2 regions of the Mesobacillus thioparans genome follow, and region 1 is predicted to be linked to the other one. Evidence: riboswitches for the same ligand, from Rfam matches in the RefSeq annotation. Region 1 holds a riboswitch; the other holds the start of a gene.
The links. A riboswitch is a leader RNA that binds a small molecule or an ion and turns the genes downstream of it on or off. The one in region 1 is predicted to bind S-adenosylmethionine.
Positions count from the first base shown of each region.

Region 2: linked by a shared signal. The riboswitch ahead of ACNAZ4_RS10635 (trans-sulfuration enzyme family protein) and the one ahead of ACNAZ4_RS12005 (O-acetylhomoserine aminocarboxypropyltransferase/cysteine synthase family protein) in region 1 are both predicted to bind S-adenosylmethionine.

Region 1 covers NZ_CBCSFH010000006.1:135,244-149,986, forward strand. The annotation lists gene ACNAZ4_RS11995 (methionine ABC transporter permease) at 1-173, opposite strand, end outside; gene ACNAZ4_RS12000 (methionine ABC transporter ATP-binding protein) at 166-1,191, opposite strand; SAM riboswitch class I at 1,450-1,564, opposite strand; gene ACNAZ4_RS12005 (O-acetylhomoserine aminocarboxypropyltransferase/cysteine synthase family protein) at 1,676-2,992, opposite strand; SAM riboswitch class I at 3,075-3,177, opposite strand; gene ACNAZ4_RS12010 (SCP2 sterol-binding domain-containing protein) at 3,263-3,604, opposite strand; gene ACNAZ4_RS12015 (thioredoxin family protein) at 3,861-4,175, opposite strand; gene ACNAZ4_RS12020 (toprim domain-containing protein) at 4,181-4,537, opposite strand; gene ACNAZ4_RS12025 (YusG family protein) at 4,760-4,999, opposite strand; gene gcvH (glycine cleavage system protein GcvH) at 5,134-5,514, opposite strand; gene ACNAZ4_RS12035 (arsenate reductase family protein) at 5,568-5,924, opposite strand; gene ACNAZ4_RS12040 (acyl-CoA dehydrogenase family protein) at 6,143-7,927, opposite strand; gene ACNAZ4_RS12045 (acetyl-CoA C-acetyltransferase) at 7,982-9,157, opposite strand; gene ACNAZ4_RS12050 (3-hydroxyacyl-CoA dehydrogenase/enoyl-CoA hydratase family protein) at 9,217-11,598, opposite strand; gene ACNAZ4_RS12055 (YuzL family protein) at 11,839-11,970, shown strand; gene ACNAZ4_RS12060 (proline dehydrogenase family protein) at 12,037-12,954, opposite strand; gene ACNAZ4_RS12065 (hypothetical protein) at 13,171-13,455, shown strand; gene ACNAZ4_RS12070 (spore coat protein) at 13,482-13,823, shown strand; gene ACNAZ4_RS12075 (YusU family protein) at 13,973-14,215, opposite strand; gene ACNAZ4_RS12080 (IucA/IucC family C-terminal-domain containing protein) at 14,220-14,743, opposite strand, start outside.
Region 2 covers NZ_CBCSFH010000005.1:120,798-135,540, forward strand. The annotation lists gene ACNAZ4_RS10595 (sensor histidine kinase) at 1-730, opposite strand, end outside; gene liaF (cell wall-active antibiotics response protein LiaF) at 727-1,461, opposite strand; gene ACNAZ4_RS10605 (PspA/IM30 family protein) at 1,589-2,233, opposite strand; gene ACNAZ4_RS10610 (lmo0954 family membrane protein) at 2,279-2,623, opposite strand; gene safA (SafA/ExsA family spore coat assembly protein) at 2,810-3,418, opposite strand; gene ACNAZ4_RS10620 (hypothetical protein) at 3,542-3,685, shown strand; gene ACNAZ4_RS10625 (general stress protein) at 3,810-4,388, opposite strand; gene ACNAZ4_RS10630 (methyl-accepting chemotaxis protein) at 4,465-5,760, opposite strand; gene ACNAZ4_RS10635 (trans-sulfuration enzyme family protein) at 5,851-6,993, opposite strand; SAM riboswitch class I at 7,062-7,163, opposite strand; gene ACNAZ4_RS10640 (CBS domain-containing protein) at 7,250-8,524, opposite strand; gene ACNAZ4_RS10645 (YitT family protein) at 8,700-9,566, shown strand; gene ACNAZ4_RS10650 (hypothetical protein) at 9,769-9,903, opposite strand; gene ACNAZ4_RS10655 (amidase family protein) at 9,928-11,415, opposite strand; gene ACNAZ4_RS10660 (DEAD/DEAH box helicase) at 11,530-12,672, opposite strand; gene ACNAZ4_RS10665 (immune inhibitor A domain-containing protein) at 12,976-14,743, opposite strand, start outside.

The sequences.
Region 1 (14,743 bases):
TTGACCGGTTTGTTTTCCCATATATTGCCCTTCGAGGTCAAAAAGAGCAGCAATCCTAGTATGGCTCCAATGATGAAGGTAGCGACAACGGAAATTGCACTCATATATAGTGTCTCAACTGTTGCCTCCCACATGCGGTCCCAGTTGACGTTCGGGAATAAAGTTTCAGCCATTTGAAATCACCTCCACGCCGACTTCATGCTGGCCGATAAATTCAATCGCACGGGCCAATTCTTCCTCTTCACCATCAAGATGGATGAACAAGGTTCCATACGATCCGCTTTGTGTCTGGGAAATTTTACCCTGGACAATATTGACCGTGATAGCGAATTTGCGGATCAGATTGGTGATCAATGGCTGTTCGACCCCTTCGCCAACGAAAGTCAGCTGGATGACCCGTCCATGCGGGTACCGCTCCAGTAAATGATCGACAGTTTCCTTTGTCTCCTCCGGTTCCGTCACCTGCTGGACAAACCGCTTCGTAATCGGCTGCTGCGGGTTCTTGAACACATCCAATACCGGGCCAGTCTCAACGATCCTTCCGCCTTCCATGACCGCAACCCGATGACAGATTTTACGGATGACGTGCATTTCATGGGTGATCAGGACGATGGTAAGTCCCAGTCGCTTATTGATATCAACGAGAAGGTCCAGGATCTGGTCTGTTGTCTGCGGGTCAAGCGCTGACGTCGCTTCATCACCGAGAAGAACTTTCGGATTATTCGCAAGTGCCCTGGCAATCCCGACCCTCTGCTTCTGCCCGCCGCTTAATTGTGACGGATAAGCATCGCCGCGTCCTTCAAGACCGACAAGCGTGATCAATTCTTTTACCCTTTTGTCCCTCTCGGATTTCGGCACTCCTGCAATCTCAAGAGGGAAGGCTATGTTATCTGCAACCGTCCTTGACCAGAGAAGGTTGAAATGCTGGAAAATCATACTGATTTCCTGTCTTGCTTTCCTTAATTCCGCACCCTTGATCCTTGAAACTTCCCTGCCTGCCACGACGACAGAACCTGAAGTTGGAATTTCAAGTCCATTCAGCATGCGGATCAATGTGCTTTTACCTGCGCCGCTATATCCAATGACGCCAAAGATCTCGCCTTCTTTCACTTCAAGGTTGACATCATCTACTGCTTTGACTTCGCCTTTTTTTGAAGGATAAATCTTTCTGGCTTTTTTTATCGTGATCAATTGACTCCCCCTCTTTATGCAACAAGACTTTTCCTAACTCTAAAAACCGTTAAATCTTCCATCCTAATAAGAAGGTTATCAATCTAGGTTTCCCATTCCCTAACCGAAAAAATTCAAACTTCAGTTAAAACGGGGTAACCTTCCCGGAAGAATATGCTCTTGTAAAAAAACACCGCTTAATCGAACAGGGTCGATTCCGGCAATAAAAAAGCCTTTCTGCAAATAAGCAGAAAGGCATAATCGTAGGCTGTATCCTTTCTCTCATCTGCCAAAGCCATCAGCTTTGAGTGAATTGGCACCATTTCAGATAAGCAAGCTTACTGACGGTTGCCGGGTTTCATCGGGCACTTCCCTCCACCTCTCTTGATAAGAGCACGCTATTAAATTATAGAATCGGTTTTAAGTTACGAAAGTGATTGTAGCATGTAACAAAAAAGAGTGTCAATAAATTATTTTCAAATACTTTCTTGAATATGTTCGATTATCATATTCCAGCCGTGACCCCTGGTACTCCAGTTGCATTTTCGATCGCCTGCTCGAGGTCTTCGATGATGTCATCGACATTTTCAATCCCGACAGAAAGACGGATCAAATCCTCCGGTACTCCTGCTGCTTTAAGTCCATCTGAATCAAGCTGCTGATGGGTTGTGCTTGCAGGGTGGATGACCAGGCTCTTCGCGTCACCGACATTGGCAACATGGGACCATAGCGTCAAGGAGTTGATCAGCTGTGCTCCAGCTTCCCTGCCGCCCTCGATGCCAAATACCACAACCGATCCGGCCCCTTTTGGAAGGTAACGATCTGCCAGGTGCTTATCCGGGTGGGAGTCATGGCCAGGATAGGTAACCCAGGTAACTGCTGGATGCGACTCAAGGTAGTCAACTATTTTCCGCGTATTGGCAACATGCTCTTTCATGCGGACATGCAGCGTTTCGATTCCAAGATTGAATTGGAAGGCACTCTGTGGGCTGATGGCCGGGCCAAGGTCGCGCAGCAGCTGGACTCTTGCCTTGACGATATAGGCGGCTGCCCCAATCGCTTCACTGTAAACGATGTCATGGTAACTGGAGTCCGGCTCATTGAAACCAGGGAACTTAGGAGATTTCCAATCGAACTTTCCTCCATCGACGATAATTCCGCCCATGACTGTACCGTTGCCTAAAAGCCACTTTGTAGCCGAATGTATGACGATGTCTGCGCCATGGTCAATCGGCCTGCATAGATATGGAGTCGCAAATGTGTTATCAATGATCAACGGAACACCAGCATCATGGGCAATATCCGCAACTGCTTCAATATCCAACACCCTGAGACTTGGGTTTCCGATTGTTTCCGCGTAGACCGCCTTTGTCTTAGGAGTAATCGCCTTCCTGAAATTTTCAGGGTCATCAGGATCCACCAGGTGAACATTGATTCCATACTTCGGCAAGGTTACCGCAAATAGATTGTAAGTCCCTCCGTACAGGTTAGAGGCTGCGACGATTTCATCCCCTGCATGGGCGATATTCAAAATCGCCATCGTGATCGCAGACATTCCGCTGGACAAGGCGAGCGCACCTACGCCTCCCTCAAGCAGGGCCACTTTTTCCTCAAGGGCTGTCACGGTAGGATTATGGATTCGCGAGTAAATATAACCTGGCTCCTTGAGTGCGAATAAATCGGCTGCATGATCTGTATTTTCAAACTGGAATGCATTGCTTGAGTATATCGGCACAGCTCTCGCTCCAGTCACCGGATCTGGTGATTGTCCTCCGTGGACACCAATCGTTTCGATTCTGTAGTTTTTTTGCTCATTTGCCATCTCCATCTCTCCTATCATAAAAATTAATGGGAAAGGTGATACAAAAAACCCTCTTCCAAAGAAGAGGGTCATTTATCATCTCTCCTTATCTTTTCAGAGTCTACACTCTGCAGGAATTGGCACCGTGTTTAACAACCGGTTGCCGGGCTTCATCGGGCCAGTCCCTCCGCCTCTCTGGATAAGAATATTCAGTTCGTTTTTATTGCGTTAAAGTGATAATATCATTCTTGGATGACTCAGGTCAATTATATTTCGATTTTTCAGAAAAAATCAAGCAGGAATCTCCCTGGAAAGATAGAAAATTGATTCCAGTACCAATAAATCTCTGAACAGCCCATCTTTTATGGTAAAATACCCCCATCTGATACCTTCCCGCAGTTTTAATTCCCCAGCAAACAGGCTTGCAAGGTCTGCTTCGCTTCCGATTATGGTAACCTCGAATTGGGAATGGACATTGCTTGTCAGCAGTTCCACTTTTCCACCTTTGAATGCAAGGTAATAAGCATCCGTTTCTGACTCTAATTTCAGGCAAAGATCCAGTTTTTTGATCAATTGCAGTAGATGGGCCTTACTGCCAACCTCTTTGGTAAAAAGTTCAATACACTCCCGCATGCCGCTCAACTCCCTTACAAAACATATTCTTTTTCATAAGGGAAAAACCTGTTGGAATCCTTCGACAAATACTTCGTTAATAAGCGGTTAACACCATAACAACCATAATAAAAAGACAATGCCGGGTGATATTTCGTCATTGTCTTTCATTTCCCGAGAAATATATCCAAAGAAATACAGTAATCAAGCGGTTTTGGTGACTGACGCATGGCGGATTTTGTTTTGTAAAAATCGTCTGAAACCAAAATATGCGGTTCTATTTTTCCTTTAACTCTTTCAATTTTTCATATAAATACGGAACAGATTGAAAAGCATAGATCTTTTCCTGTACTTCCCCATTTTCCAATACAATCAGGCATGGTACACTTTCTATTTCAAATCGTCCCGCCATTTCAGGCAGGAAGTTCAAATTGGCTTTCCCCGATGGTAGATCAGGCAGGAGCTGTTCGACCACTGTCAGCATTTTGCTTGCTACCTGACAGGTTCCGCACATTGGTGTGTAAAAGTATAGGTACCCTGTTCGTTTTTCTTCAAGGAATGTTTCCATTTCAGTCCTGGTCAAGTCTTCCATCTAAGTCATCCTTTTTCTAAGTACTCTGCATGTACATCAATATTTGCGCCGATCAGAATAGTAGCAAGATGATTTTCCGGTGCTGTCGCCACTTCCCGGTACATTCTGTCAATATACAGATGGTTAGCCTCGGGAAATTCCCTTTTGAATTGCTTCCTCAGCTTTTCGCCAGATGCATCCGCGTCTACAAGGATATAGACTTCTTTATCAAAAAGCGAATCAATCAGCTCATCAAGCTTTGACACGCCAATCGTCCCATTCGTGCAGATAATTTCCACAGGCTCCTTCAGTACGGTCTGTACTTTCTTTTTGTCTGACGAACCTTCTACTATGATCACCTTGTGATTTTCGTCCATCGCCATAACCACCTATGCACCAGAGAATAATTACTTATCAACATTATAAACATTAGTAAACAAATTGTGCTGTTTACTCGTGTAATTCCATTGTTACTGTTTCAAAGGAAGATTGCAAAGATTTTAGTACATTGAACTTTGTCAGATCGGAAAAGGAATTCGTCCCTGCATTGATTCTATTCCTGCCATCCAAAAAAACAGCGGCCAGGCTGGCCGCTGTTCATTCTTTTAGCACCAGCCACCTTCATCACAATCAGTATACCGGGGCTCTGATTGGTCCGGCACTGATACATGCTGGTAGATCTTATTCTGTTCAGATGCATAGTGATGTTTGAGTTCAAGCTGGATGCCCTCCGGAAGCTTGATGTTCCCGATTGGTTCATTCTCCAGATAAAGCTGAATCTGGCCATTTTTCAGTTTTCCTGTTACCCTGTCTGTGACATCGATTTTCTGCTGTTTCAGTGTCATGATTTTTCCACCCTTTTTAGAAGTCGTTAACCTTAGTTTGTCCGAAGTCATGGAATGAAGTGATGGAAAAATGAAGGAGTTTTTCATGATATGAAATTAAAAAACGCCTTGATAGCTCAAGGCGTCGGCGAAGCTTATTCTTTGATCATTTCTTCATATTGTTCAGGAGTCATCAGCTTTTCTACTTCATTGCTGTCTGTCAGTTCGACTGTAATCATCCATGCCTTCTCATATGGAGATTCGTTGACGAATTCAGGGCTGTCGTTTAGCTCTTCGTTAATTTCCACTACCTTGCCGCTTACTGGCGCATATAGCTCAGAAACAGTTTTTACGGATTCTACACTTCCGAATGGCTGGTCAAGGCTGATTTCGTCTCCTACTTCAGGAAGTTCGACGAAAACGATATCGCCAAGTTCAGATTGAGCAAAATCAGTGATACCGATGCGAACCTTTTCTCCTTCAACTTTTACCCATTCGTGTTCTTTAGAGTAACGTAATTCATTTGGTATACTCATTAACTATCCCTCCAATTGTATATCTCTATCGATTAATATCGATGGGACCAAAATTACAGCCATGCTTTTTCATACTCAACTTCTTTGAAACCAACGGTCACTTTTTCGCCATCTGTCATCAGCGGGCGTTTGATGAGCATGCCGTCTGATGCAAGCAGTTCCAGCAGCTCACTTTTTGATGCTGTCTTAATTTTGTCTTTCATCCCTAATTCCCGATACTTTTGGCCGCTTGTATTGAAAAATTTCTTGATATCAAGGCCGCTTTTTTTCAGCATTTCTTCAAGCTGGGATTGGGAAGGCGGGTTTTCGACAATATGTACTTCGGTATAGTCCACATCATGCTGGTCCAGCCATTTCTTCGCATTCCTGCATGTACCACATTTTGGGTACCAATAAAACGTCTTTTCCATGATTTCACCACCCTCTGCTAGTATCCCATTTATTAAACCCTCTAAACGGATAGTAACATATTATCGAGGTGAAATACTATCATTCAGTGCCTGATTAGCCCTTTAATTTTAACATCCTTTTATTAAATTCAACAATGTTTGCAAAAATCCTTCCTCTTAAAAAAATTAGCAAAAACACTCCTCCCGGAATGGAGAGGAGTGTTCGGCTAAACCAGTTATTAAACGGTAAAGCGTTCTGCTTCGATCAGCTTTTCAGATGCTTCACGTTTCTTCGCGATCACATTGATTGGAGTGTGTCTTGTGAACTTGCGCAATGCGGAAGTCAACATGCGAAGCGCATCTCCCTCTTCTGTTGCCACAAGAGTTTCTTTTGCGTCACGCTCAATTTCATTGAATGCTTCCTGGCAGAAGATTTGTGTGTAAAGAAGCTTTTGCTTGCTCTTCTCCACTCCATCTTTTGCGATTGCTTTTTCAGTACGCAGAACAGCAGATTCCATTGAATACGCATTTGAGATGATATCCGCGATGTTGACGAGGATCTCCTGCTCTTTTTCCAATGCTTTGCCGAACTTCTGTGCAGCTAATCCAGCTGCAAGCAAGCCGATTTTCTTCGCGTTCTTAACTAGGTATTTTTCCTGTGCCAATGGCTCATCGCCTGGCTCTTCAGGCATAAGCATCATAAGCTCTTCCTGAAGCTGTTGAGCTTTTTGCAATAATGGAAGCTCGCCCTTCATTGCCTTACGCAGGAATGTTCCTGGTACCAACAGGCGGTTGATTTCGTTCGTTCCTTCAAAAATACGGTTGATTCTTGAATCACGGTAAGCTCTTTCGATTTCATACTCTTGCATGAAGCCGTATCCACCGTGGATCTGAACGCCTTCATCAACAACATAGTCAAGTGTTTCAGTTGCGAATACTTTGTTCATTGAACACTCAATTGCATATTCAGCGATTGAATCTGCAACGGCTTTGCCGTTGTTTATTTCTTCTTCTGACAGCTGGTTCATTCTTTCCTCGAACAGGCCTACTGTACGGTATACAGAGCTTTCAGTTGCATAGATTTTGGAAGCCATTGTCGCAAGCTTCTCTTTTGTAAGGTTGAATTGGGAAATCGGTGTCTTGAACTGCTGGCGCTGGTTCGCATATTTTACTGTCAGACCGAATGCCTGCTTTGCACCGCCAGTTGCGCCTACTCCCAACTTATAACGGCCGATGTTCAGGATATTGAAGGCGATAAGATGGCCTTTTCCTGCTTCACCAAGAAGGTTTTCCACAGGTACTTGAGCATCTTCAAGAATCAAGGTACGTGTTGAAGAGCTCTTGATTCCCATTTTCTTTTCTTCTGCGCCTACTGATACGCCTGGATATTCTCTTTCAACGATGAAAGCTGTGAATTGTTCGCCGTCGATCTTTGCATAGACAACGAATACATCCGCAAAACCAGCGTTTGTAATCCATTGCTTTTCTCCATTAAGGACGTAGTGAGTGCCTTCAGCATTCAGTTTAGCTGTTGTCTTTGCACCCAATGCGTCTGATCCTGAACCTGGCTCAGTAAGTGCATAGGCTGCAAGCTTTTCACCAGTTGCCAGTACAGGAAGATATTTTTGCTTCTGTTCTTCATTACCGAAAAGAACGATTGGCAAGGACCCAATTCCTACGTGTGCACCATGGGAGATTGAGAAGCCGCCTGCAACTGCCATCTTCTCAGCGATCAAAGCTGAGCTGATTTTATCAAGGCTCAAGCCGCCATACTCCTCAGGAACGTCTGCTCCAAGAAGGCCAAGTTCTCCGGCTTCCTTCAATAGTTTTACAGTACGGTCGAACTCGTGCTGCTCGATATATTCAACCTGAGGCAACACTTCGTTTGTAACGAAATCCTCAGTGGTTTTGGCAATCATTTTGTGCTCATCTGTGTAATCCTCTGGAGTGAAAACATGGTCATATGATACATCTTCGATTAAGAAGCTTCCGCCTTTTACAAGCTTTTCTGTTTGGTTACCCATTTAATGTTCCTCCTATCCATTTTGGGGAGGGGTCCAACCCCTCCAATTTTTATTTTATAAAAGCTCAAAAACTCCAGCTGCTCCCATGCCGCCGCCGATACACATCGTGACGACACCGAATTGCTCATTTCTGCGTTTCATTTCGTGGATTACTGTCAAAGTCAATTTGGCGCCAGTTGTTCCAAGCGGGTGGCCCAATGCGATCGCTCCGCCGTTAACGTTGACCTTATCTTCATCAAGGCCTAGCTCACGGATGACCTGGATGGATTGGGAAGCAAATGCTTCGTTCAGTTCGAAGACACCAATGTCAGAAACCTGCAGTCCAGCAAGCTTCAATGCTTTTGGGATTGCCACGACAGGACCGATCCCCATGATTTCGGGCGGCACTCCGCCAAGTGCGAATGAACGGAATTTAGCAAGTGGTTTCAACCCTAGTGATTCAGCCTTTTCACGGTCCATGACCATGACAGCCGCTGCTCCGTCACTTGTCTGTGAGGAGTTTCCTGCAGTTACTGTGCCCTTGATATTGAATGCCGGGCGCAGTTTCGCAAGTGTTTCCATGTTAGTGTCAGGGCGTACGCCTTCATCCTGTTTGAATTGGATTGTCTTTTCGACGAGCTTATTGTCTTTTCCTACTGTGCGTAGTGTTACGTCAACAGGAACGATTTCTTCATCGAATTTGCCTTCCTGGATTGCTTTTGCTGCGCGCTGATGGCTTCTAACTGCAAAAGCGTCCTGATCTTCACGGGAGATACCGTATTTTTTCGCTACCTCCTCAGCTGTATGGCCCATTCCCATATAATATTGCGGAGCCGTTTCAGCAAGCTTCGAGTTTGGACGGACGACATGGCCCATCATGGGTACCAGGCTCATTGATTCCGCACCGCCGGCAATGATTGTGTCTGCATGGCCAAGCATGATGCGCTCGGATGCATTCGCAATCGCCTGCAGCCCTGAAGAACAATAACGGTTGATTGTGATCGCCGGCACTTCATGTGACAGGCCGGCCAGTGCGCCGATATTACGCGCCATATTCAACCCCTGCTCTGCCTCTGGCATAGCACAGCCGATGATCAAATCATCAATATTCCCTTCATAATTGCCTGCGCGCTTTAGAGTTTCTCTTACTACAAGAGCTCCAAGATCATCAGGCCGGACGTTAGCAAGAGTTCCTTTTTTCGCTTTTCCGACCGGTGTCCTTGCTCCGGCTACGATTACCGCTTCTCTCATCTCATTCCCTCTCTTTCCTTGGATGTTAAAATTTATTTCACTGTCAAACTATCAATCTATTAATTGCGCAATGGTTTTCCTTTTACGAGCATATGCTGCATGCGCTGCTGTGATTTCGGTTCTGCCACCAGGCTCAGGAACGCTTCCCTTTCAAGATCAAGCAAGTATTGCTCATCGACTTCGGTTCCGTACGGCACTTTTCCGCCGGAGATGACATACGCGAGCTTCTTTGCGATCTTCAGGTCATGTTCTGAAATGTATCCGGACAGGTGCATCGTTTGAGCACCCAGAAGCAGGGTTGCATATCCCGGCTCTCCGGTGACAGGCACTTTCTTTCTAACAGGTGCTTTATAGCCGCTTTCATATAAGTTCAATGCAGCCTGTTTCGCATCATACAATAAGTGGTCGCTGTTGACACTGATGCCTTCTGCTTCATTCAGGAAGTTATTTTCACGTGCTTCTTCACCTGAAGTGGAGACCTTAGCCATCGCGATTGTTTCGAATACTTTGTTCGCAACCTTTTGAAGATCGAAATCGACGCCTTTTGGCAGGCCTTCAAGGTGCTTGATGTAAAGCTCTTTGTTTCCTCCGCCGCCAGGGATCAAGCCAACGCCTGCTTCGACAAGACCCATGTACGTTTCCATAGACGCCTGGATATGCGCTGCCGGCAAGCACATTTCAGCTCCGCCTCCGAGTGTCATTCCGAATGGAGCAGCGACAACTGGCTTGGAGCTGTATTTGATTTTCATCGTCGTCTGCTGGAATTGGCGGACGACCATATCAAGATCCCAAATGTTATCGTCTTGCGCTTCCATCAGGATCATCGCCAGGTTCGCACCAACCGAGAAGTTTTTGCCCTGGTTGCCGATGACAAGTCCTTTGTAGTTCTTTTCCACTTCATCGATCGCGAAGTTGATCATCTGAAGGATGTCAGGCCCGATTGAGTTGCTGTGAGAATGGAATTCCAGAAGGGCGATACCGTCGCCAAGGTCGATCAGGCTTGCGCCGCCATTCTTTTTGATGACACCGTTTCGCTTTTTCAGAAGCTTCAGGTTGATTGCCTTTGGATTTTCCTCTACAGCTACGTATTCACCATTGTGGTAATAGCTCAGTCTGCCATCCTCTTCCTTATAGAAAGAAGTAAAGCCTTTTTCGACCATTTCTTTTACCCATGCAGGAACGGTCTTGCCTTCAGACTCCATTTTGCTGATTGCCTTTTCGACACCAAGTGCATCCCATGCTTCGAAAGGTCCCATTTCCCAGCCGAAGCCCCACTTCATTGCACGGTCCACTGCGACGATATCGTCAGCTATCGTGCCGAGCAGTTCAGCTGAGTAAACAAGTACCGGACTGAAAATATTCCATAAAAGCTCTCCCGCACGGTCTTTCGCATAAACAAGCGCTTTCATTTTATTGCCAAGGCCTTTTTCCTGCTTCGCCATTTCAGTAGACGCTGTTTTTAGTTTTTTACGTGGTCCGTATTCCAAAGTCTGCGGATCCAGTTCAAGGATCTCCTTGCCTTGCTTCAGGAAGAACCCTTGACCTGACTTGCTGCCAAGCCAGCCGTTCTCGAGCATCTTCTTCATGAACTCAGGTACTTCAAAGACTTCCTTTTCTTCTCCTTCAACCTGGTCATACACGTTTTTCGCTACATGTGCGAAGGTATCAAGACCAACTACATCCAGTGTGCGGAATGTTGCGCTTTTTGGGCGGCCAATCATTGGTCCAGTCACGGAGTCAACTTCACCGACACTGTATCCGCCTTTGACCATTTCCCTTACTGTCACAAGCAATCCGTAAGTGCCGATTCGGTTGGCGATGAAGTTAGGAGTATCTTTCGCTTCAACAACACCTTTACCAAGCTGGTCTTCACCGAACGTTTTCATGAACGAAAGGACTTCAGGGTCCGTATCTTTAGTAGGAATCACTTCAAGCAGCTTCAGGTAGCGCGGGGGGTTGAAGAAGTGCGTTCCAAGGAAATGCTTCCTGAAATCTTCAGAGCGTCCTTCAGCCATTGCCTCGACAGAAATCCCTGAGGTGTTCGAGCTGATGATGCTTCCCTGTTTGCGGTATTTATCTACATCTGTAAAGACTTTCTTTTTAATATTAAGATTTTCAACGACTACTTCGATTACCCAGTCAACATCTTTGAGTTTTTCCATATCATCTTCAAAGTTGCCCGCTTCAATTAGAGCAAGATTCTTTTTGGAGGCCAAAGGTGCCGGCTTCTGCTTCAATAACTTCTGCAAAGCTCCTGCACTGATCCGGTTGCGCACCTGTTTATCTTCTAGTGTCAGGCCTTTCGCTTTTTCCAGTTCCGTTAATTCCCGAGGTACAATGTCCAGCAGCAATGTCGGAATCCCGATGTTAGCCAGATGTGCGGCAATTCCTGATCCCATGACACCTGAACCAAGCACCGCTGCCTTTTGAATTTGTCGCATCAATTTTGTCTCCCCCTTTGACTCTTTTTGAATGAATACTCATTCATTTTTGCACCAAAAAAAATATGCATATAAATGAGCTCTGTTAATTACTACTATAAAATATTTATAAAATTTCCGCAATAATAAGGTGCGGAAAAAAGAAAATTTTTTGAATCTTTAATCCATATGCTTATTTTTTCAGACTTGGGCAATCTATAAAGGCGGTACTTTTATCATTGAAAACACGGAGGTATAAACATGGCAAGAATGAAAAAGGATCCATCAAAGGCTGGGGTCAGTGCGGCAAGCGTGAAAGGCGATGCAGGCCCGTCAATGGGTAAGGGCGGAGAAAGAAAACAAAACAGCCAGAACAGCCAGTATAAAAAATAAAAGCGTAAGCGCATCACGAACGCTGGAGCTGGATTAAAAAACAGGCTGACATTGTCAGCCTGTGATTTATTTCTTGAGCATTCCTTTTAACACAAATGCAACGTTCGCCGGGCGTTCTGCAAGGCGGCGCATGAAATAACCGTACCAGTCAGTTCCGAATGGAACATACACGCGCATTGTATAGCCTTCTTCGGCCAACTGCAGCTGCCTTTCGGGCATGATTCCAAATAGCATCTGGAACTCGAATTGGCTTTTCGGGATATTGTTCGCCTTCGCGAATTCCTTCGTGAAGTTGATGATATTGTCATCGTGTGAGGCAACTGCTGTGTAATTGCCATTCAGCATATGCATCTGGATGATCTTCTTGAAGTTCTCGTCTACATCCTTCTTCTCAGGGAAAGCAACTTCCGGAGATTCTTTGTAGGCTCCCTTGACAAGACGGAGATTCGGTGAGTATTGATTCAACTCCTCAATATCTTTTTCTGTCCTGTAAAGATATGCCTGGATGACTGTGCCGATGTTGTCATATTCGGACTTCAGCTGCTTGAAAATATCCAATGTCTTCTGGCAGCGTTCGAAATCCTCCATGTCGATGGTCACAAATACATTATTCTCTTTGGCTGTATCCATGATGCGGCGCATATTGTTCATGACAACTTTTTCGGAAATATCAAAGCCAAGCGAAGTCATTTTGACGCTCATCTGGCTATTTAATTTTTCGCGGCCGATTGCTTTGATCATCGCAATTGAACTTTCCGCTCTCTCGTTCGCTTCTTTTTCATTGTCGACGAATTCGCCAAGGAAATCGACGGTTGCCGCAAGATTTTTGCTGTTGAGTTCTTTGATGACTGCCACTGACTGCTCGACCGTTTCACCGGAAACGAAGCGCTTTGCACCTAAGCGCAGGCCGTATTTCTTCGCCATCTTGGTGAAAAATTTATTTTTCGATAGAAAAAGAAAGAAGTTCCTCATTAATTGTTCCATAGCTTTTCCTCCCCTTAATGAAAACGATTACAACACCCTTTAAAAAAATTGCTTCATCTATATCTATTTTGCAAAATCATTTTATCACTTTTTTATAACTTTGAATATTACTTTCGTAGGAAAATGTTCTTTTTTGGCGAATCTTGTCCGGTATACTTTATTTCGCCCCGGGAACGATAATATCCGTAGGAATGACATAAAACAGGAGGTTCGATTATGCAGCAGCAAAACATGAATTTTCAGGGCCAGCAGCAAGGGATCATGCAGACGCCGCCATCCGTTGTATCCACCAAAGACTCTTTATACCTAACAGATATGCTTTCATGGAATTTACTTGCCATGAAAAAAGCACATTTCTTTGCACAACAATGCCAGGATCAGGAGCTTAAGATGGAAATCGAGAAGTGCGGCCAAATGCATCAGAAGCATTACCAGAAGATTCTTACACACCTGAACAGCCAGCAAAACCAGGCCATTTCCCAGACACCGGGAATGCAATAAATCCAACTAGACAGGAGGAAAAGCGGATGAACCAGAATCAGCAGAAAATCCAGAATCCAGAAACCCAGGTGCAGAAGACACCGCAGATGAATGACCGTGATTTTGTTAACGATATCTTAACTACTGAAAAATACATGACACGTGGGTATGATACTGCATTAAATGAATTGAGCCACGACCAGCTTTATCAGGATGTACTAGCTATTTACAACGAAACTGCCAATGCCCAGCGCAGCCTTTATAACCTGATGTTCAAAAATGGCTGGTACGGTGTGGAAGCCGCAGACGCACAAAAGCTTCAGCAATCTCATCAGCAATTTCAGGGTTACAGTAATCAATTCCCATATGGCGGCCAGCAGCTTCAGTAAGTGCATATATGTGTTAATCACCGAACCGGGCAAAAATGTCCGGTTTTATTTAGTTTTTTTGTGTCTTCTTTTCACCTAAGGCAAATATCGATACCTATGAAGGAATTTTCCACACAAAAAAACCACCTCTCCTGGAGATGGTTCCTTCGCTATTTCTTGCGGTTACGCTCATTCAATTCCTTGATTTCCGAAATCACATTCTTGATCTGCTCTTTGGCCTCCGGATATTCCGCGTTCCAGTGCTTGGCCAGCGGAGGCATTGACTTCGCGATATGGCCGTACAGAATCCATGATTTTACCTTTTGAATGTTTTCATCTGTGGCTTCTCCGACCAGAAGTTCAGTATACTTTTCTAATAATCCATTGATTTGTTCATTCAAATTATTCTCCATCACCCTACTCCTTTTTTACCCCGCCGCATGCTCGGGGACAAGTTTTGCAGAAACCGCCTTTTTCTTTTAGCCTGTAGCTGTAGCAACAGGTTTTGCGCACCCTGATATATGAATCGAAATCTTCCTGATAGATGGGTTCAGTGTAATATTTTGCAATTGGGTTTTTATAATACCTTCCGAATAGTCTGCCGGGTGCTGACTCAACCAAAAAGGCAAAGTCCTCTTCTGCCCTCACCCTGACATCAGGGTCACCAGATTCATTCAGTATTTTTTCATAAAGCCAGAAGATATAGACCGCTACATTTTCCCAGAGCACCAGCTTTGAGATGTTTGCGGATTTCGAGATGGCATCCATGACAGGAAACAGATTATCGACAAACAAGTGCCTTACTGCTTCCATCCGCCACTTTTCCCGGTCCTTGTCCGGACATACTTCGGCAATCTTGCTTCTCAGATAAAACTCGGGCAGCCATAATCCATCCTTGATGGCATCAGCCAGGATAATATTTTCAGGAGAGACATCGAGCT
Region 2 (14,743 bases), on a different contig from region 1:
GAAAATGCTCGACCTTCCAGTTGATATTCATGGTGACTTTTTGTCTTAATTCGATCAAGAGCTCCTCAATTCCTTCCTGGAGGCTCTTCCCTCTTAACGCGACCGGCCGCAGATGCAGAAGCAGCGCCCTCATTTCAAGCTGCGATTGATGGATCATTTCCTCCACCATCTTCAGTTGCTTTGCTTCACGTTCCTCTGACGGTCCCTTTGTTTCATTGATTGCCGACATCAGCATCGACGCCGCAAACAGCTGCTGGCTCACCGAATCATGCAGCTCCCTTGCAAGCCTGTTGCGCTCTTGGGAGATGATTTCCTGGATGCGCGACTCCTGCTCCTCCGCTTTTTCGGTTGCAAGTCTCTGTGAGAGCATCGCTTTTTCAGAGATTTGCTTATACAGCTTGCTGACCCGTTTCGAAATCGATGAAATCTCTGCGTATGCCTGGTTTGCTTCAATTTCAGGCTGTTGCCCTTCCTCAAGCTGGAAAAGCCAGTTATCCACCGTTTTGAACTGCTTCCGCCAGTATATGCCTGAAGCCATTCCAAACGCGATGCCAAGCACAACACTGATGCTGAAGGTGAAGATGACAAACGGAATATCCATCAGCTCGCGGTTCCATAAATCGGAAAAACGCGCTGCCGGGAAAGCCAGCCAGTAGGACAATGTCAGCGCAATAAAAGCTATGATTCCAAGGGTTAGACCCCATAAAATTTGGCGCATGGCAGTTGTCATATGCGTTTCACCTCGATATTCCCGACGATCATCGAGGTAAAGATTTTCACCTTTTGCCCTGCCTCTTCATAGCCAGGTGTCTGGACGAATAAGCTTTGATTCAGCACCCTTCCCTCCTGATGCCCGAATACTTCCGCAGATCCGACCACCGATGAATGGCGGAGGGTGACTTCTAAATCATATGGCACATACACCTTCACATTCCCGATGATATTCCGGATGAAAATCACCGTCTCGCCCTTTGGCAGCACCGTCAGGCTCAAGTCGATCACTGTGTCGCCTATTCCTGTCTGGATGTTGACATCGTCCCATTCATATACATGCGAAGGCGTTTCCTGATGTCCGTACAATCGATTTTTAAAAAAAGGCGGTTTTTCAATCAGCATTTCCTGGCTGATTTCCTTCTCAGGCTCCTGTAAAACTGGTGTGATCATTTCAGGCTTCTTTTTTGACTGGATAAACTGATATACCAGATAGATCAGTACCGCCAACAGGAAAAACCTGAACGTCATCATGCTGAAAACGCTGCTCAGGAAAAAGAATAACCCTGCCCAGAACAGCACCTTGCCTGATTTTTTTGGCATTAAAGAGCGACCGAAGTAAATCATCGCTCCACTAGCCAGAAGGGAGAAAATCAGCCCTTCGTTGAAAAAAGAAACTTCAAGCAAAAGCAGGATGGCTCCAGTAATCACAATCCAGCTGACATAATCATTTTTCATATTTTTCAACATGCCATTTTCCCCCTTCCTTTTGAATATTTTGGATTGAATTTAGAGTGGATTTAAAATGAAGTTCATACGAGGTGATACCCAAAAGGCGCAGCTGCCTGCGCCTTTATAGAATACCATGTTTTGCCTGTTAAATAGTATGTGTTTCTTTATTTTTATACTCTTTTTCAAGCTGTGCAATCCTTGCGTCAATCGTATTCCGCTGATAGCTGCTGTTCACCTTTTCTTCGAGCTGGTCAAGATAGGTTTCCATATCCGCAAACCTTGAATAGGCTTTGTCGGAGTCAGAGCTGTGATCGATCACCTGGTCCATCCGGTAGTTGGCACGTGTTACATTTTCACGGCCCATCAATTCAAGACGGCGGATGTGCATATCTTTTAATTTATGCTTCATATCTTCATATTTACGTTCCAGCTCCAGCTGCTGCTTGCCCGCATTTTCCATCGCTTCCTTCAGCCTTGCTCCGCGTTCTTCGTATTGAACCTGCTCCCTGCTGGCAAACTCTTGAAGTTCCGCTTCACCGGCTCTCATCGCGATTTCCGTCTGATGCTTCCGTTTTTCTGCCATTTCAACTGCCTGCTGGTACTCCCTTGAAAACTGTTCCTTAAGCTCGCCCTGGCGCTCAAGAAGCTTCCTGAACTTTTCCGTTTCCGTCTCACATTCACGGAGGTACTGGTTCAGCAGCGCGATTGGATTCTTCTTTTCCTTCTGGTCAAGTGCCTCGTGAAGATCTGCCATCACTGTGTTTTTGATTCTCGTTAATAGATTAGCCATTTACAATCTCTCCTTATTTTTTGCGTATTTTTGTGTTTCAACAACCTAGTTGTTTTTCAATTCTGTCCATTGCTTTTCGAAGTTGATGAAAGGGTCGTTCTCTTCTTTGATTGCATCCTCTTTTTTGTCCCAGTTCTTGTATACAAGGTAAAGGACGTAGGCTGCTGCGATTCCAAGGATTGCTGGTACGTTGGAGGCTGTGGCCATCAGGATGATGAACCCGGCAATCCCCCAGCCGATTTTCCCAGGTGTCGAGTGAGTCTTTAAAAATTGCTTGACGACAAAGTATAGCACCAGCAAGCTCACACCGAGACCAACAAGCGGACCAAGATTTGACATCAGCACCATCGCAGCGATGAAACCTGCAAGCAGTAAACCAAATTTTTTCATGTTCAATTCCTCCTTATCTCTTATGTACTCATCTTACCTCTGCCGCTAAAAATCCATAACGTGCCTGAGCTTGATTTTCAGGTAGGTCCTGAGGCTTAGCGAGGTACCGGACCGGCCGTCCTTCTTACGTTTTCCGCCCATAAAAATACCCCGGTGACAGCTTCACCGGAGTATTACTTTCGTTATTCATTTTGCAATAAACATCTGGGTCCAATAATGACCATAATTCCCGCCTGTTACATGCCCGACGCCAATGTGCGTATATGCAGGGCTCAGGATATTCTTGCGATGTCCCGGACTGTTCATCCACGATTGGACTACTTCGTTCGGGGTCCTCTGGCCTGCCGCTATGTTTTCAGCAGCACTTCGGTAGTTGATCCCAAAGTTCCCCATCATGGTGAACGGACTGCCGTATGTAGGACTTGTATGGGAAAAATAACTCTTATCTCTCATATCTGCGGATTTGTAGCGCGCAACTCTTGAAAGCTGCCAATCAGCCGCAAGCGGCTTCAGTCCATTCTTCTCCCGCTCCTTGTTCGTCAGCTGGATGACCTGGCTTTCAATACTCTTTGCAGCACTTAAATCAGGGATATTGACCTGCTGGCCAGGATAAATCAAGCTGGGGTTCTTGATTTGCGGGTTAGCACCAATAATTTCCGAAAGGCCAATCTTAAACCTGACTGAAATCTTCCATAAAGAGTCCCCGGGCTTAACGGTATAGACCTGCTGTGCGAATGTTGCTAGCGGCATCGCCATACACATTAAAAACAGGACCACTATGATTTTTTTCACCATCTTCACTCCTCCTCAACTGATAGGATGAGAATATTTGATAAAAATATACAGTTTGTTAATGAACTTACAAGAAAACATCACTTTAACCATGCATATAGTTTTATTAAGGGAGGAATGAGGATTATGGGATATCTATGGGTTATGACGATCGGTTATGTCATTTGTCTCGGCCTGGTTGGCGGCACTTTAATGTTTTTCATTACCTCTGCTTTTGATTTCGATGATGCGAGCCGGATTGATTTACTGGATACACGGGAAAAAGAATAGCAAAAGCTGGCTGCCAACTGAACGCCAGCCAGCATGAATGGACTAACTGCAAATGAATGTGCCCGGGAATCTTGAATATCGGAGCACATAAAAAAAGCTGCCAGATGGCAGCCTTTTTTATGAATTAAAAATCACGTGTGTTGTCAAAACGAGTGTTGGCAGGATTGTCCGAAGTTAGCGGTGCATCAACAGGGTTGTTGGTCCTTGTTCCGTCCAAGCCAGCTGTTGTAGTTGTAGTACCATCATTCAGGCCAACTCTGTTCTCGTCACGCTCGACGACTACGAGGATTTTGCCTTCCTTTACATAGCCTTCATAGCGATCTGCTTCATCTTCCGGAATACCCATTCCGATCAATGCTCCAGCTAATCCGCCGGCACCAGCGCCTACTGCAGCACCTGTAAGTGTCGCAGCAATCGGGCCTGCAGCCACGATTGGGCCGATTCCAGGAATCGCTAGGGCCCCGATGCCTGCAAGTAATCCTGTAAGGCCGCCTAATACGCCGCCTGTTGCCGCACCTGCAGCAAGACCTTCCTCAGTCTTTGTACCGGTTGCTTCGTTGACGTGATCAACCTCTTCGTCGTTTTTACTAATAACAGAGATATCGTCGGTATTGTACCCTTGCCTCTTCAGGTCCTCAACGGCCTGGATTGCGTCTTGCTCGTTATCATATACTCCAACAAGATGTTTTTCATGTTCAAACATTATAAAAGCCTCCTTTAGACGAGTAGTCCTTTTAAAGATACCCGCCTACAGGAGGTGTAAACCTAATGTCGAAGGATTATTGGCTGGGGGTATAGACTGATACAGTTTTGTTCAACACCGAGGAGACTTGTGTCAGGTTCTCTGCAGTCGAGGTCAATTCCCTGACCGTCTCTCCCTGGTTTTCAAACCCTGCTGCCATTTCAGCGATCCCGGCTGCATTTGTCTGTAATATCGCATTCGTCTCATCATTCATCGCCAACAATTTATCTGTCTCTTGATTCAAATCTGCAGCGTATTGGCTGATTGTGCCTATTTCAGCCTGGATGGAGAGGATTCCGTCCCGCATCTCATCATATTGCATCTGGACATTGCCGAATAACCTGCTCCCCTTCTGCACTTCCAAGCTGCCTCCAGACATCACCTCCACCATTTTTTTGATATCGCTGCGGACAACTTCGATCGTTTCCTGGATTTGACGCGAAGCCTGGAGCGATTGCTCAGCCAATAAGCGCACTTCCCCGGCAACCACCGCGAACCCCTTCCCCTGATCTCCGGCACGCGCAGCTTCGATGGCCGCATTCAATGCCAGCAGATTCGTTTGATTGGCAATTCCGGAAATGATATTGACGATCTCGTCGATTTTATTTGTTTGTTCGGCCAGTGATTCAGCATCCTCTGCTGCCTGTTTCGTAATCTGATCCATCCGTCCTACCTGTTGGCTCGTTTCGCTGATGATTGCCTGACCTTCTTCACTTTTCACTGCATTGCTTGTGGACATCGTTTCGATCATATTGGCAAGTTCAGCAATCTCGCTGATTCTACGCACCATATTGTCGACGATATCACTCAGCACGATTGAATGCCCCTGCTGCTGTTCAGAACCGGCAGAGACTTGAAGAATCGAAGCTTTGATTCTCTCGCTTTCTTTTTCATGGACCTGTGAACTCTGAAATAGCTTTCTCGCAGAGTCATGCAACACCTGAGTATTGTCCTGGCATTGCGCCACGAGCAGCCTTAATTGACTGATCATCGCATCAAAATGGGAGGTCAGCTTTCCAATCTCATCACTTGAGTCACTTGCCAGATCCACCGACAGGTCACCCGAAACAATTTTCTGCGTCGCATCTGTAAGTCGGTCGATCTGCTTGAACACCCTTTTGAATAAAATAATGATGAAAACAAGACAGCCTATTGAAATCAGCGTTCCTGCAATGGCTGTCGAATACGTGCTCCTCGATACCAGTTCGGACGGATCAGAGCCTTTTTTGAATGAATTTAGCAAGTAAAAATTGTAAATCGTCGAAATGGCATAAACAAAAAATAACATGCCAAAAAAAGCAAACACCTTTGTTTTTAACGAAAGGTCCCGCATACTATCCACTCCTGTAAAATCCCCAGCATGAATACTGGGGATGAATAATCTTCTATTAATAATATCGACATTTCAGGAAAAATTCCTATCTCACTCAACAGCTTTAGCCAATGCTGCTTCAAACTGGGATACGATATCCTCCCCATGCTCAATTCCGACCGAAATCCTCACAAGACGATACGTGATTCCAAGTTCCGCCTGAGCCTCAGGAGGCAAGGCACGGTGGGAAGTTTTCAGCGGATGGGAGACCGTGGTTTCGACGCCCGCGAGTGTCGGAACGATTTTCACCCAGCCCAGCGATTTGAAAAATCGATCAGCATCAACATGTTCCGCCAGCTCGACCGATACGATAGCCCCAAAGCCTTGTTCAGCTTCTTCGAATGGATAATATACCTTTGCGATATTCTTATTTTCACGAAGTTTAACAGCAAGCAATCTCGCATTCTCCGATTGTGCCTTCATCCTTAAAGCAAGCGTCTTCAAGCCCCTGCATGTCAACCATGCTTCAAACGGACTCAGATTCGCTCCAAGATTGACAATTCTCGCGCGTACTTCGGCAATCAGTTCCTTACGGCCAACGATGACGCCAGAAGTGACATCACTATGGCCGCCAATGTATTTTGTCGCACTATGAACAACAAGATCAGCACCGAGCTCATATGGACGCACATGGAGCGGAGTAGCAAACGTATTGTCGACCAATACAACGAGGTTCCTCGTCTTTGCAAGCGCGATGACTTCATCCAGCTTTTCAACGCGGAGCAGCGGATTTGTGATCGACTCGGTGTAAAGAAGCTTCGTATTCGCCTTGATGGCGTTGGTGACATTGCCCAGATCCGCGAACGGCACGAAGGTCGTTTCAATCCCGAAGCGCTCCAGCTCTGCTTTTAGCATATGGAAGCTCCCGCCATACACATCGTCCGCGGCAACAATATGGTCACCGCTCTTCACCACTGCGAGGACCCCGGCCAAAATTGCAGCCAAGCCCGAGGAAGCAGCCACTCCATCCTCGGCATGCTCAAGAGCCGCTACTGCATGCCCGAGTTCATCCGTATTCGGATTGCCGACCCTGGAGTATAAATAATTGCCCTCACCCTGATAAAAGCCCTCGAGTTCATCAAGATCACTGAACGTAAATGCCGAAGTCTGGTAAATCGGCGTTGCCTTGCTTTTAATTCCCTGCTGCTTCGTATGTACTGAATGAAGCACTTCCGTTTCAAACCTGTTGTTCATTTCATCCACCTGCTTTTTTAAAAAATAAAAACCTCTCCAAATAAGGAGAGGTTCCAACTGCTCAGCCTCTCTTATCTTCAGAAATCGATCCTCAGGAATTAGCACCTTTCTATAAAAAAGAAGGTTGCCGGGCTTCGCAGGGCCTGTCCCTCCGCCGCTCTGGATAAGAGTTATTCTTTTCAAATCATTATATTAGCTGAAGTATATCAATTTCGCCGTAATCTCGTCAATGAACGAATTTCAAAATATTTGTGAATCAGTCCTCAGGGTCGCTGTCAAGCAAATCCCATGGGGTGATGACGCCAATTGGCTTTCCGTGCCGGTCGCCTGTTTCCGTGATGATGACCGCCTGTAGCTTCTTGCCTCTCGTATGGTAACGCTCGAATAATTCCTCAATATGGTATAGAGATGCTTCCTCATCCACGAACGTGACGAAATAATTCTTCCCCTTCGTCAGCAATTCTTTGATTTGGACATTTTCAAAGTGGACGACACTGTCGGAAAAATGCTTCGCCATCCACTGGATGATTTCCGTCGAAGTCAGCAATGCAACATATTTATCATCCTTGTCATAGACAGGGAATCTCGTAAAATCAAACTTGTTGATGACCTTAAGCACATCTTTTAGATAAGCATCCTCATAATAATAAAACACCGGGCTGGTCGCGATCGATAATGCCGTCTGCGGCTTCTCGAATTCCTTCGCGATTTCCTCAATCCGTTCGACCACTTCGATATGCGGCTCGGCAATATAATAGTCCGCATTCACCCGCTCATGGACAATCGCATTCCGCAGCTTGGCAAACTGATGCAGCTCACTTTTATACTTGCGGACCAATGAATGATTTTTATAGCCAGAGTACAGAAGCTCGACAAACGCATCGCTGTCCGTCCCCTTCACCATTTCCTTCAGCGCTTTATGGATTCGGTTAAAAGCCGTCTCAAACTTGCCGGACTGCTCCTTATGCTTTACCTCCTGGTTATCTGAAGAGCCCTGAGGCGCAGAAGTTTTTTGGGACTTTTCGTTGTTGCTGTTTTGGTTTTTGGAATTGTCGGTGTTCTGTTTTTTTGAATTGTCGGTGTTCTGTTTTTTTGAATTGTCGCTGTTTTGGTTTGCGGCTTTGCTGCTGTTCTGTTTCGTATCCTGGTTTGACGCTTTGCTGTTGTTTTGTTTTGTGGATTTACTGTTATCCTGGTTTGATGCTTTGCCGCTGTTCTGTGTTATGGATTTACTCTTATCCTGGTTTGATGCATTGCCGCTGTTCTGTTTTGTGGATCTACCGTTATCCTGGTTTGATGCTTTGCTTCTTTTTTGCTTTGTCTCGTTGCTATAATCCCTTTTCTGTTGATCGTCAACGTTCTCATCTACACGCTTGAGGCGGTTATCGTCAACAGCAGGTCTCGGATTGGTCCGGAGATATGAGTCGTTGCCCCGGTTTTTGCTGGTTTTCCTGTTGTGTTGGTTTTTCCGTTTTTTTGATGATGTCTGATGCTTGTTGGATCTATGTTTAACTTGAGTATCGTTAGCCAAAATGGTCCCTCCGTTGTTTCGATTCACTTCCCTACTCATTACCCCAAAACGTACTTTTTCTAATCATGGATATATCATGTAAAATTTCCAGATGACATTTAAGTTTGATACAATAAGTATAGTACATACATTGAAATTAAATAGTAGATTTTTATAGAAAAGGGTTTGATATGCAGTGGCAGCAACGAAGAAAAAAAGAGTCATAAAAGAGGTTACACAGCTGGTGACGATCACCATCGGGGCAATCATCGCCGCATTCGGTCTTGATATGTTCCTTGTGCCCAATGCCATCCTTGACGGAGGTGTCATCGGTCTTTCGATCATCGCAGCCGAATTGAGTAACATCTCGATGAGTATATTCCTGATCCTGTTCAATCTGCCTTTCCTCTATATCGGATACAGGAGGATGGGCACGAAATTCACGCTTCGGACGCTTTACGGCGTCATTATTTTATCCGGAGCGACCGCCTACTTCCATCACTTCGACCGGGTGACCGATGATTTATTTTTGGCAACCATCATCGGCGCCGTCATCCTTGGAACCGGCGTAGGACTCGTCATCCGTGCAGGAGGAGCCCTCGACGGAACCGAAATCATCGCAATCCTTGTCAGCAAAAAGCGCACCGTGTCCGTTGGCCAGATCGTCATGGTCATGAACTTGTTCATCTTCCTTCTGGCCGCACTGCTTGTGTTCAGCTGGGAAACAGCCATGTACTCGATCATCACCTATTTCATTGCCTTCAAGATGATTGACGTCGTCGTCGAGGGGATGGAAGAGCTAAAATCAGTGACGATCATTTCCGATGTCCCGGAAGAAATCGCCGAAGCCCTGTTAAAGCAATTAGGACGCGGCATGACCTATATCCAGGGCCAGGGCGTTTTTTCAAACGAACCAAAGAAAATCATCTACACAATTGTCAGCCGGATTGAATTATCCACCCTGCGCTCCGTCGTGGATGACATCGATCCGAACGCACTCGTCGCGATTGAGAATGTGGCCGATGTTTCGGGGAGTAATTTTGATAAGAGCAGCGGGCATTAAATGTAGACTTGGTCGAATTATTCAGGAATGTGGTCGAATTAATTAAAAATCCGCCAAATTATTTCAAAATGTGGTCGAATTAATTCCAAAAGTGGTCGAATTATTCATTTTTTCGCCAATAAAATTCCCAATGCGAGTTCAATTATTAATGATGTTTTCTAAAAAATGCCCCCGCGAGGAAATCGCAGGGGCATTTTACTGTTTAATCAATCGGATTGTTGAATTTCTTTTCTTTTTGGCCGGTTGTAAATTCAACAAGTTCTTCTGGTGTGTTATTTCCCTTTTTCTTGTTGTTGTTGCGCTGGGCGTTTCCGTTGCCTAACTTTTGCTTACCCATGCTTCCTCGCTCCTTTTAATGGATTCAAGGTGTAGTATGGATTTTTTCGTTGGTGTTTATTCCAAGTTCGGGTGCGCGGCGGACCGTGGTTGCCTGCTCGTAGGCATAAGCGAGCCTGATCAGCAGCGGTTCGCTGAAGGCTGTGCCCGTGAAAGTGATTCCGATTGGTTCCCCATCTTCGGTATAAGCGGTTGGTACCGTAACTGATGGATAACCCGCCTTTGAGCCGATTGTCGATCCATCCATCGGGAAAAGCACCGCATCCGCTCCGTATTCCTTCAGGGCGTAATCAATTCCTTGTTCCCTGGCCATATAAAGATTGTATTCAAGTTCTTCGAGATACTCCGCCTCCTTCAAGCTTCCGCTTGTCGCTTCTGAATCGAGCAGTACCTGCTGGCCATATTTCAGCATTTTTTCACCATGTTCATAATTGAAGGCAATGACATCGGCAAGCGTCCTGACTGGAATAGTCGGTGCCAATTCGTTTAGGTAGGCATTCAGGTCAGCTTTGAATTCATAGCTCAAAACATTGTATCCCCACTTCGCTTTTGCTGCCGGGATAGCTGCTTCAATCACCTCGGCGCCGAGTTCCTCCAATTGTTCAACCGCTTTTTGAAAGATTTGCTCCTGTTCCTCTGTCCATTTGCCAATATACTCTTCCCTGACAACAGCAATCTTCGTTCCTTTTAATGCTTTTTTATCAAAAAGTGATTCATGGTTGAATTCAGGCAGACTTACCATTGTTGCCGGATCCTGCGGGTCCTGTCCGACAATACCCTGTAAAAGATACACCGCGTCCTTTACCGTTCTTGCCATCGGGCCTGCCGTGTCCTGGGTGTGGGCAATCGGGATGATGCCAGTCCGGCTGACCAGTCCGACTGTCGGCTTGATGCCGACCAATGAATTTTGCGATGCAGGGTTTAAAATCGAGCCATCTGTTTCCGTACCAATCGCAGCTGCAGCAAGATTCGCTGCAATCGACGCGCCAGACCCAGCGCTTGAGCCGCCGACCTCGAACTTACCCGGTCCATATGGATTGAGCACCTGACCCCCGCGTGAACTGTAGCCGCCCTTCATGTCCATTCCCATAAAATTGGCCCATTCGGTCATATTTGTTTTTCCAAGGATCACTGCGCCAGCCTCCCTCAGCTTGGACGCAACAAAAGAATCTTTTATAGCAATGGAATCCTTCAATGCCAGCGATCCGGCACTTGTATGCATTTTATCTCCCGTATCAATATTGTCTTTGACCAGGATTGGGATGCCGTGGAGCGGACTTCTCGGTCCCTTTTGTTTCCGTTCCGCATCCAGCGCAGCTGCGATATGGAGCGCATCGGGATTCAGTTCAAGCACAGAGTTGATTGTTTTATCAAAAGCAGCGATCCTTCCCTGATACATCAGCACAAGATCATGAGATGTCAGCTCGCCGCTCTCCATTTTTGCCTGCATGTCATCGATCGTCGCTTCTGGTAGCCATTCTTCCATCATTGTATGTAAACGTGGATTTTTCATGTTCAACAGTTCCTTTCACAAATAAACTACGATATATAAATTCTGATTTTTTCTCGAAAAACCTTTTTTTACATTAAAAAAGCTATAGGAAAAAATCCTATAGCTCCATCCTCATTATTCAGGGTCAACAATTTTACCACCGTAAAATTCTTTTGGCATTGGCGTAATATTAAGTGCCTTGCAGAATCTTTTCAAATCCCGTTCTTCGCGTTCGTTGACGATCGAAATGACTGTTCCTTCCGCGCCAAAACGTCCTGTGCGTCCGGAGCGGTGGACGTATTGGTCCAGCTCCCTCGGGAAATCATAGTGGACAACGTGAGTGACACCTTTAATATCCAAGCCGCGAGCTGCGACTTCTGTGACAAGCAGCATTTCGCTGTTGCCGTCACGGAACTTATTCAAATAACGCTGACGATCCTGCTTGCTTAAATCACTGTGCAGCTGGCCGACATGGATTTCTTTGAACTTCAGTTTTTCAGCAGCGATGGTCAGGTTCGCGATATCCTTGATGAATACAAGCGACTTCGTTCCATCTAGACGCGCGATTTTCTCAAGGATCTTGATTTTGTCACGCTGCTCACTCATGAAGTAAATATGCTCGACTTTTGCGGCATCGATAGTTTCATCCTTCTTCACCTTGATGATTTCAGGATCATTCGCCAGTCTCTTGATCGATTTTTCAACAGCCTCGGGCAATGTTGCTGAAAAAAGCAGTAGCTGCCTTTGGTCAGCAAGTGTCGACTTTACAATACTTTTAACCGTTTCATTATGTTCAGGGGTAAGCAGCTGGTCACCTTCATCAAGGATGACAGTCTGTACTTTGTGCATCTTCAGCTTTTTCTGCTTGATCAATTCATTCGTGCGGCCAGGCGTCCCAACGATAATATGCGGACTCTTTTTCAGCTTATCAATCTGGCGCTTCAGGTTCGCACCGCCGATCAGGCTTGCCGATTTGATTCCGCTGCCTTCTCCCCATTTCTGGATTTCGGCGAGGATCTGCATGACAAGTTCCTGTGATGAAGCAAGGATCACTGCCTGTGTATTCTGCATCTTAGGGTCGATTTTATTTAAAACAGGAAGCAGGTACGCCAAAGTCTTGCCAGTACCAGTCGGTGATTCCGCGACGATATCTTTTCCTTCAAATATTAATGGAATCGCCGTCGTCTGGACAGAAGTCATCGTCTCGAATCCGGCCGTTTCCCAGGCCTGCTGCAGGAACGGTTTCAGTTGTGAAATAATTGGTTGAGTTTCTGACATGATTTTCTCCTTAAGTTAAACATTCTAGTATTGATACTAGCTAAAACCCGCTTATAAGTCCAGTATTCCCCCGCATAATCACGTTTTTTCATGTTGAAATACTTTCGTTTTTATTTTATTGGCGGAGTTCACAACTTTATTGGCGAAAATTAAAATATATTGGCGATTTCCACCACTTTATTGGCGATAATTTTCATATATTGGCGATTTTCAATTTTTATTGGCGCACTGGAAAATCCGCACGATTTTTTCCAATTGACGCAAAAAAACATCGGACGGAAATCCGCCCGATGCCTTAATGTCTTATTTATGGATCCAAACCGCGCCAGCAGAATTGTCTTTCGCTTCGCCGATTACCTTGAACTTAATCGGGAATTGAGCTGGGACTTTACGTCCTGCGTCTGGAATCAAAGTATTCATGTAAGACTTGGTCGAATCGAATTCCGTTACTCCTGGAAGACCTTTGTAATCAAAGATTCCGCGAGATGGAGAATCGACATACCATGCAGGTGTCTGATCCATAGAGAATGCAGCATCTGCAACCTGGTAGCGTGTGCTCTGCTTAACAGAATCCTTGCCGTTCAAGGTACCAACGATTGCTTCTGGATGTGAATCGACTGGTCCTAAGAAGCCTTCACCCGGGTGGACACCAACCCAGTTATCTGTGAATGAATCATCCGCATACCATACGACCATACCAGTGTTGTACTTCACGCCGCGTCCTTCAAGCAATGCCTTGTCCGAACCAGCGTAGTTTCTCCACTCTAGGTAGTAGTAGTGGTCCTTCAGGAACGTACCATTTGTTTGGATGAAACCATCCAGCGTTACTGCTGCGTCGCCTTCAGCACCATCAGCGAAAACTTCTTCGCCGTTAACTGTCAGCTTAAGCTCGTCCATTGCGAAACCTTCTGGAGCAAGGCCGCCGTCAGTTACGTATTCAAAAGCAAGCTTTACTTTCTTGCCAGCGAAGTCACTTAGGTCGTATTTGACATCTTCCCATTTGCCTTTAGTAGTATCCATTCCACCAGCAACATTTGTGTCACCGATCTTGTCGATTTCTACTTCTTTGCCATCAACAATTGCATTGACGTATACATAATCGTAATCAAATTCAACTTCATAATTCGCTTTGTATGAAAATTCAGCGCTGGTAGCGTTTGTCAGATCAAATTCAGGTGTGACAAGTGCTGTATGAAGGTCATCACCTTTTTGGCTGTAGTAGTACTTTTCGCCAAATGAAGTCTGCATTCCCTTCACTTCTTTACCAGGAAGGTTTACTTTTACAATCCCTGGGTTCTTTGATTTTGTAACACTCTGGTCAATGACTGTTGCCAGACCTTTTGAATCGATGTCTTTGTAATCCACTTCTGTCATGTTTGCCCAGTTGCCGCCAATTGTCTTCTGGAAGAATTCTTTGTTTTGCGGAGAGAAGCTTGGTGCTTCTGTTCCTGCAATTTTACCATTCCAGCTTCCGCCTGACATGATTGACCATGAAGCTACTGGGTCACCTTGTCCTGTGTACTGTGTGTCATACTCATCCGGAAGACCAAGGTCATGTCCGAATTCGTGAGCGAATACGCCTACTGCGCCGTCTTCAGGCTCGATTGTGTAATCGAATGCAGCCATTTTTCCGCCCCAATAATCAACTTCAGCAGTTGTGTTTGCTACTGGATATACACCATTCAATGTCCAGCGGTGTGACCAGATCGCGTCATCACCAAGTGCTCCTCCGCCAGCTTCCTGTCCAACACCGGCATGAAGGATCATCAAGTGATCGACAAGGCCATCAGGTTCGTTTTGATTTCCGTCACCATCTAGGTCATACTGATCAAACTTATCGTAGTCTGCCAGGTTAATGCCAGAAGCTACAGCTGCATTCAATGCATCCTTAACAAGTCCACGAGGTCCTTTTGTACCTGTTGCATTGTCATGTCCGCCAGCAGAATTATCACTGCCATAGTCTGCAGCATTGCCTGGAACTGTCAGCCAGTCAGAAACCTTTCCATCGACTGTATAGCTTCCGCCGGACTGCTCTTCATAATATTGTTTGAAGGTTTTTACTTTTTCACCA